DNA from 2 places in the Lacrimispora sp. YZC11 genome. Region 1 is predicted to be linked to the other one. Evidence: a T-box and tRNA genes for the amino acid it is inferred to sense, from the RefSeq annotation. Region 1 holds a T-box; the other holds one or more tRNA genes.
The links. A T-box is a leader RNA that pairs with one kind of tRNA and senses whether it is charged. The one in region 1 lies ahead of proS (proline--tRNA ligase), so its partner is inferred to be a tRNA-Pro.

Region 1 (3,896 bases):
AGGGCGTTTCCCACGCAGCGGATGACCCGGCTCTCCAAATCCTTTACCCCGTCAAATGCATCCACCAGCCCCTCCCGGTCGCTGTATGCCATGGCATTAATGGTAAAATCCCGGCGTTTTAAGTCCTCCAGCAAGCTTCCCGTAAATTCCACGGATTTCGGATGGCGTCCATCCTCATACTCTCCGTCTATGCGGTAAGTGGTCACTTCATATCCTTCATGGTCAATAAGTACCGTAACCGTGCCGTGCTGGATTCCCGTATCAACCGTTCTATTAAAAATTTCCTTTACTTGTTCCGGCTTCGCTGAGGTCGTGATATCCCAGTCTTCCGGCTGCCGGCCTAACAGACTGTCTCTCACGCAGCCTCCCACCACATAGGCTTCAAAGCCGCTGGTATTCAGTTGTTCGATGATCTTCCTTGCCGCCTCCGGAACCTGAATCTTTATCACTTCTTTTACCTCCTGGTTTTTCTGTCCTGCTGTTTTTAATAAGCTCTGCCCCAGTAAACCATTTTTACCGCGGGCTTTCCGCAGCATACGCAGGTATCGGCCAGTGTTTCCTGCTTAAAGGGCATACAACGGGATGTTGCTCCTGTAATCTCCTTGATTTTATCCTCGCATTCCTGGGAACCGCACCACATGGCTTTTACAAAGCCCGGCTTTTCCTCCACAGTTTTAACAAAGGTATCCATATCCGTTGCCTCATACGTATGGCTGTCCCGGTGAATTCTGGCTCGTTCCAGCATATCCTTCTGAATGGCTTCCAGAAGCTCGCCTACCTTTGCATTTAACTCATCTAAGGATACCGTGATCTTCTCATGGGTATCACGGCGTACCAAAACTGCCTGGTTTTCTGAAATATCTCTCGGACCGATTTCCACACGAACCGGAATGCCCCGCATCTCTGATTCGCTGAACTTCCAGCCCGGGCTCTTATCGGAATCGTCAACCTTTACTTTATAATTAGAAAGAACTTCTTTTAACTCATAAGCTTTATCAAGAACGCCTTCCTTCTGCTGCTGAACGGGTACGATGATCACCTGGGTCGGAGCGATCCTTGGAGGAAGTACAAGACCGCTGTCGTCGCCATGAACCATGATGATAGCGCCTATCATCCTGGTGGTCATGCCCCATGAGGTCTGATGTACATACTGGAGCTTATTTTCCTTATCAGAATACTGGATCTCAAAGGCCTTTGCAAATCCGTTTCCAAAGTTATGGCTGGTTCCTGACTGAAGCGCCTTACCGTCATGCATCAAAGCCTCAATGGTATATGTTGCCTCTGCTCCCGCAAATTTCTCCTTATCGGTCTTCTGGCCCCGGATAACAGGCATTGCAAGGACTTCCTCACAGAAATCCGCATATAAATGAAGCATCTGCTCTGTTCTCTCTTCCGCCTCTTCAGCCGTTGCATGAGCTGTATGGCCTTCCTGCCATAAAAACTCTCTGGAACGTAAAAACGGCCTTGTGGTCTTCTCCCAGCGTACCACAGAACACCACTGATTATAAAGCTTCGGTAAATCCCGGTAGGACTGGATCTCTCTGGAATAAAAATCACAGAACAGGGTTTCAGAAGTAGGCCTTACGCAAAGCCTTTCCTGCAGCGGCTCCAAACCTCCGTGGGTTACCCAGGCAACCTCAGGAGCAAATCCCGCTACATGGTCCTTCTCCTTTTGAAGAAGACTCTCCGGAATAAACATAGGCATGTAAACATTTTCAACCCCTGTTTCCTTAAACCGTCTGTCAAGCTCGCTCTGAATGTTTTCCCAAATGGCATACCCCGCCGGTTTAATGGCCATGCAGCCTTTTACGCTGGAATAATCAATTAACTCCGCTTTCTTTACAACGTCTGTGTACCACTGGGCGAAATCCACATCCATGGATGTGATCGCTTCTACTAATTTCTTGTCCTTTGCCATAACAAATCTCCTTTCATCTCCTTGTCCACGCTCTTTGGACATCAAGGGAAACCCGTAGGATGTTTCTTCTTCCCCTTCCATATTTATGGGCAAGGGGGATACCTACAGAACGGGTGTTTTCATAAAATTAAAAAGAGCCATTCGTTCCCTATAAAAGGGACCGAACAGCTCGGCGGTGCCACCCAATTTAGCCATGGGTAATGCCATGACTCACTTTTTATCCGTTAACGCAGGAACTGCGCCGCAGTTTGCTGCGGGACTCCGAGGTAGGTTGGGTCATGAGGGGTATAAAGGCCTTCCAGCAATCGGCCTTCTCTCTGGGATACATCATCACCTACTGGTCCTCTTCAACGTCTTATTGCTTCATTATAAAAAAGATTGTATGGTTGATTTTACGTTATTTGCAAATGTTTGTCAAGAGGGTCCGGCGTTGTCTGCCAAATTATGAAATTATCTCATTCCTCTGGATCTGCCGTTTCCTTTCCGTCATGATAGCACCAGAACTCATACACCTCCACAATATCTTCCACAATCAATAATCCGATCGGACCTAGTATAAATCCTAAAAGCCCGAAGAGCTGAAGCCCTACGTACATGGAAGCAAGGGTTTCCAAAGGTGTAAGGCCGACCTTTCCTCCCATGATCTTGGCCTCCAGGATCTCTCTTAAAAAATAACAGATCACGTAAATGACGATCAGCCCGATTCCATATTTCCAGTTTTTATCGATCATGGAGAAAAGGGCCCACGGAATGAACACCGTACCGGTGCCGAAAATCGGAAGTGCATCCAAAAGCCCGATCCCGATTCCAAATAAAATAAAATAGGGATTTCCCAGGAAAAACAACCCTATGGAACACACCACCATGGTAAACAGCATGATAGCCCCCTGAGTCTTTAGCCAGGCGCTTCCAACCGTCGCAAGCCGTCTCCCCAGCATGGCATATTCAAAGCAGAACATGGAATTGTCCCGCCTTTGCCGGATGTCATCCATTTCCTGAAGGGACAGTACCGTGGCAATAAGCAATATGATGATGATTACCGTTGCCTGGACAATCCATTTCATAATGGTCATAGAATTCAACATAAGAAAGGGCATGATCCTGCTTTTTATGGCAGTTTGTCCTCCCGCTATAATATCTCTTACTATTTCTACCGCATATCCGTCAGGCAGCTTTAAAAACCGTTCCGCAAAGGAACAGTTATCCATGAGCCAATGGTCCATGCCTTCCAGGATGGCTGGAAGATTTTGAAGCAAAAGCCTGGCTTCCAAAAACAACTTTCTTCCCCCCACATAAAGAAGGACTCCAAAGGCAATCATGAAAAGTATGACCTCAATACCGCCGATGACAGCCAGGGGAATGGATATCACCTTTCCTTTTACAATAAAGCGGGTCTTTTTCTCTATCCAAAGGGCCGAAGGCCGAAGGGAGAGGGCAAATACATATGCAATCAAAAAGGGAATTACGAGGGGCAGCAGATAGCGAAAACATAAATACACTGCCCCTGTAACTCCCAATATTAATAATGTTTTCTTCAGTTTCCTGCTCGGTTTCACCATGGACTCACCTGTTTCTGATTTGTACTTCTTTTGTACAATCACTATTATGAGCCGTATGGAAAGAAAATATGCGAAATTTGTTTAGTAAAAAATTCCTTCTTTATGCCATTTCCGGCAATGAAAACATCTCAAAGATTTCTCCCTTGGGCTTCACTGAAAAATTCATCCATTTCTTTGTGACCGGATGGGAAAAAGATAAGCTGTAAGCAAACAATGCTACATTTCCGCTGGCAGCTCCTCTATGAACATTGGGATTATACTTCCGGTCGCCCCACAGGGGTGTGCCGTGACCCGCCATCTGCACCCGGATCTGATGGTGGCGTCCGGTTTTTAACGTGATCTTTACCAGACTGCATTCCTCATTCCCTATGTTTCTGTTTTCCACAACCTGATAATGGAGCTCTGCGAGTTTTGCACCT
Region 2 (3,896 bases), on a different contig from region 1:
TTAAGAAGATTATACCTGCATTTTATAAGGATTTCTTGCAGCTGCCAGGGTTTATTAATGGCAATAGTTGTGATAATGGATATTTTTATTTCGCTTTATTATCATCAACTTTTTCACGCGGATGTACTCCCCATCTTAGGAATAAGGTATATTAAATATACCGCTTAACCTTATTCATGTAGTTTATATACTCTGTCCCAAATTTGTTGACACACCATCTTTCTTCGGAAAGAATAATCCAGTGTGCAGATATTTGAAAAACAAGCAGAGATATAAGCAGCAATATAGAATGTGTTAACAATACACAGCTTGAGAAATATATGAAATACCCTATATACATAGGGTTTCTGGAAATCTTAAATATTCCGTTTGTATTTATTCCGCTTTGCTCAGGTTTTGCAAAGTTAACAGTGGAAATGATAAGAACACTGATGCCTAAGATGTAGATTAATAAGGCGATAAAAAACAATGGCGGTTTGGTCTGGATTTTCAGAAAAACCAAATATAAGATAATAAAAGCGTTTGAAAGCTGGTAAAAAAGGTAGGCAACCTTTTCTCCTCCCTCTAATGGGGCAAAGAGAGCGGCACGGCTTAAAGCATCCTTATTTATCATTTTCAGCAAACCGAACCTTATGAGAAAGAGTGGTATTATTAATAGAAATGCATTCACTTTAAGCGCCCCCCTATCTGTTGCTATTGCGTATCAATAGAAATCTTACCATTTGCTAAAATTATATCACATGTGCCATAAACAGTCTATTGAGAAAAGTCCTTCTCAAGCAGACTTAGCGAAAACGTAACTTCTTTTGAAGTGTAACTGTTTTAAGTACTGGATATTTCATGAGAGTTGGATCGGAAGTTCGCGATTAGAAATGTAGAAAACCCTGATAATATTAAGATTTTTGATATAGTATAGGGCCGAAATTCTAAGCAGTCCAATCAAACTGTTCTAAATTTCGACCCTATATCAGCTAATGGAGACAACAGGACTCGAACCTGCGACCCTCTACACGTCAAGCAGATGCTCTCCCAGCTGAGCTATGTCTCCATAAAAGCATTGTAACTGAAAAACCGAAAAAAGGCAAGCAAAATTCTTCCATAAACTAGTAGAGTTTATAGCAGCCAATCCAAGTTGTCACACCTGTTTTGAAGCTCCAAAAAGAACTTAGAAATATGGAATCCATCCATAAGAGCATGATTCGCCAGAACTGATACCGGTATTTTTAAGCTTCCTTCTGATTTAAAATACTTCCCCCAGGTAATACGGGGATTGCTGTCCGCAGGAATGGGAACCGGTTGTATAATAGAAGTATAGCTTACCCAGGGAATGCTGGAAAAGAAAAAGAGCTGGTTCTCGTTTTCTCCGTCTGATAGGACCTGGATTTGTCTGGCATTTTCCTGCCGCTGCTTACCATCCTTTAGAAAGGCGTCGAAGGGCAGCCTGTCGTCTGCGGTGCAATAACAATAATTTTCATTTTCTAACGCCAGGGTATAGGAAGGAATGCAGTGGTCATATTCGATGATCCCTTTTCCTTGGATACGGCGGCGAAATTCCGGGATAGAGTTGGCTGTCTGAGCTGTCGCGTAAAGGAAAGTCAAATAAAAGGGCAGCTCCTTTTCTTTTATGTAACTCATGAAATTTGTTATGTCCAAATTTGCGGTCATACCTACATATGGATAAGCGAGATTACGGAAAAGGTCAAATTGATCCTTTCGCAGATAATGTTCCATGTCAAGATAATGATAACTCATAAGACACACCTCCTGATTTCATAAACCTATTGCGGCATAAATCCTTAGGGAAAGGCACAGGTAATATGCGCAATGATGATACAAAAAAATACCGGAGACCTTATATTAATAAGGAAAACCGGTATTCTTAAGTATATTGTCAATCGGAGTAACAGGATTTGAACCTGCGACCTCTCGGCCCCCAGCCGAGCGCGCTACCAAGCTACGCCATACTCCGTTCCCTAGACACTATGACATTATAGCAGAAAATTTCCAATTGGTAAAGTATATTTCTTGAAAAATTTTCAAATTTAATATATTATGATAAGGAGACGATTATTTAGGAAGATAAATAGGTGAATATAGATGAAGCCAATTGTAAGCTTTGATGTAGATATGACACTGCTGGACCATAAAGACTGGACAATTCCGGCCAGTGCTTTGGAGACCATAGAAAGGCTGAGAGAAAATTATACCATTGTTCTGGCAACAGGCAGAGACATGGATTCCATTTTCAGCACTGCCATTCGGGATGAGATAAGGCCGGAGGCAATCATCCATCTCAATGGGACCAAGGTAACCGTGGGAGATAAGGTCATTTATGAACATACTTTTGATAAGGACCTGCTGAGGAAGATTCTGGCCTACGCGGAGAAAACCCCTTACAGCGTCGGAACTACTGTAGGTGAATGGGATTATTATGTTCATCCGGAAGTGGTAGAAAGTCATGATGCAACTCTCTGGGGAGAATGCGGAAGAAGATTTCAAGATCCCAGAAAGCTTATGGAGCTGGAAGTGAGGACCATGGCTTATATTGGAGATGAAGGTGGAGCAAAAGCCATGGAAGAGGAATTTCCAGAGATTCATGTGCATATGTTTGCTGATAAACGGGGAGCAGACGTGGTGGAGCGGAAGGCTTCTAAAGCCATGGGGTTGATAAGACTCTGTGAATATTATAAAATACCTCTAGCGGAAACAATTGCCTTTGGCGACAGCATGAATGACTATGATATCATAAAGATTGCAGGCAAGGGTATTGCCATGGGCAACGCCATGGCAGAACTGAAGAAGGCGGCTGATTACGTTACGGATCCTATTGATCAAGAGGGAATTAAAAATGCCTGCCTGCATTTTGGATTGATCCGGTAGGAGGGCAGAAATGGCAGAACATTATGATATACTTGTGATCGGTGGAGGGCCGGGCGGATATACGGCGGCTTTAAAAGCAGCCGGTCTTGGGCTTAAAACCGCCATTGTGGAGAAGAATAAGCTGGGAGGAACCTGTATTAATAAAGGCTGCATTCCCACAAAGGCTTTGCTTCATGCTTCCAGTATCTTTGAGGCTCTCCAAAACAGCGATGAATTCGGGGTATCCACAGATTTTATTTCTTTTGATTTTAAAAAGATGCAAAATTATAAGAAACGTTCCGTAAAGGCATACCGCAAGGAGGTGGAGGAGCTTATTGAAGCTGCCGGAATAACTGTCATTTGCGGGACAGCCATCATACGCCGGGGGCGTACCATAGAGGTGAACAGCCCGGAAGGCAAGGATTATTATGAGGCAGATCACATCATCATTGCCACCGGGGCAAAACCGGTGAACCTAAAGATTCCGGGAGCGGATCTTCCTGGGGTGCTGACCAGTGACCGCCTGCTAGCTTCTGACACGTGGAATTACGACCGCCTTACGATTATTGGAGGAGGGGTGATCGGGGTGGAATTTGCTACCATTTTCAGCGCCCTCTGTTCCCATGTGACCATACTGGAGAGTAAGGCCCACTTATTAGGGCCTATGGATTCTGAGGTCTCCCAGGCCCTGGAAGAAGAGCTTAAAAGAAAAGGGATCGCGATCCATTGCAGGGCAAGAGTTAAGGAAATCCGGGAGGAACCCAATCAGGGTCTTACATGTATCTTTGATGTGAATGGAGAGGAACAAGCCGTCCGGTCCGGACAGGTCCTCATGGCTGCAGGACGGGCTCCTTGTCTGGCAGGGTTGATGGGACAGGATGTGAATCTTGAGATGGAGAATGGCCATCTAAAAGTGGATTCAGAATTTAGAACCAGTGAACCGGGGATTTATGCCATCGGCGACGTGGCGGCTGATATCAAACTCGCCCATGTGGCGGCCGCACAGGGAACCTATGTAGTAGAAAAGATTGCAGGAG

Region 2: it encodes a tRNA-Pro, which carries the amino acid that the T-box ahead of proS (proline--tRNA ligase) is inferred to sense. The anticodon was not compared.

The regions. Positions count from the first base shown of each region.
Region 1 is NZ_BAAJYQ010000002.1:60,649-64,544, reverse strand. It holds gene AC27IJ_RS00300 (CCA tRNA nucleotidyltransferase) at 1-446, opposite strand, end outside; gene proS (proline--tRNA ligase) at 485-1,918, opposite strand; T-box leader at 2,071-2,278, opposite strand; gene AC27IJ_RS00290 (AI-2E family transporter) at 2,374-3,477, opposite strand; gene AC27IJ_RS00285 (RluA family pseudouridine synthase) at 3,578-3,896, opposite strand, start outside.
Region 2 is NZ_BAAJYQ010000009.1:5,452-9,347, reverse strand. It holds gene AC27IJ_RS12975 (methyltransferase family protein) at 152-670, opposite strand; tRNA gene AC27IJ_RS12970 (tRNA-Val) at 976-1,048, opposite strand; gene AC27IJ_RS12965 (CatA-like O-acetyltransferase) at 1,114-1,752, opposite strand; tRNA gene AC27IJ_RS12960 (tRNA-Pro) at 1,896-1,969, opposite strand; gene AC27IJ_RS12955 (Cof-type HAD-IIB family hydrolase) at 2,098-2,880, shown strand; gene lpdA (dihydrolipoyl dehydrogenase) at 2,891-3,896, shown strand, end outside.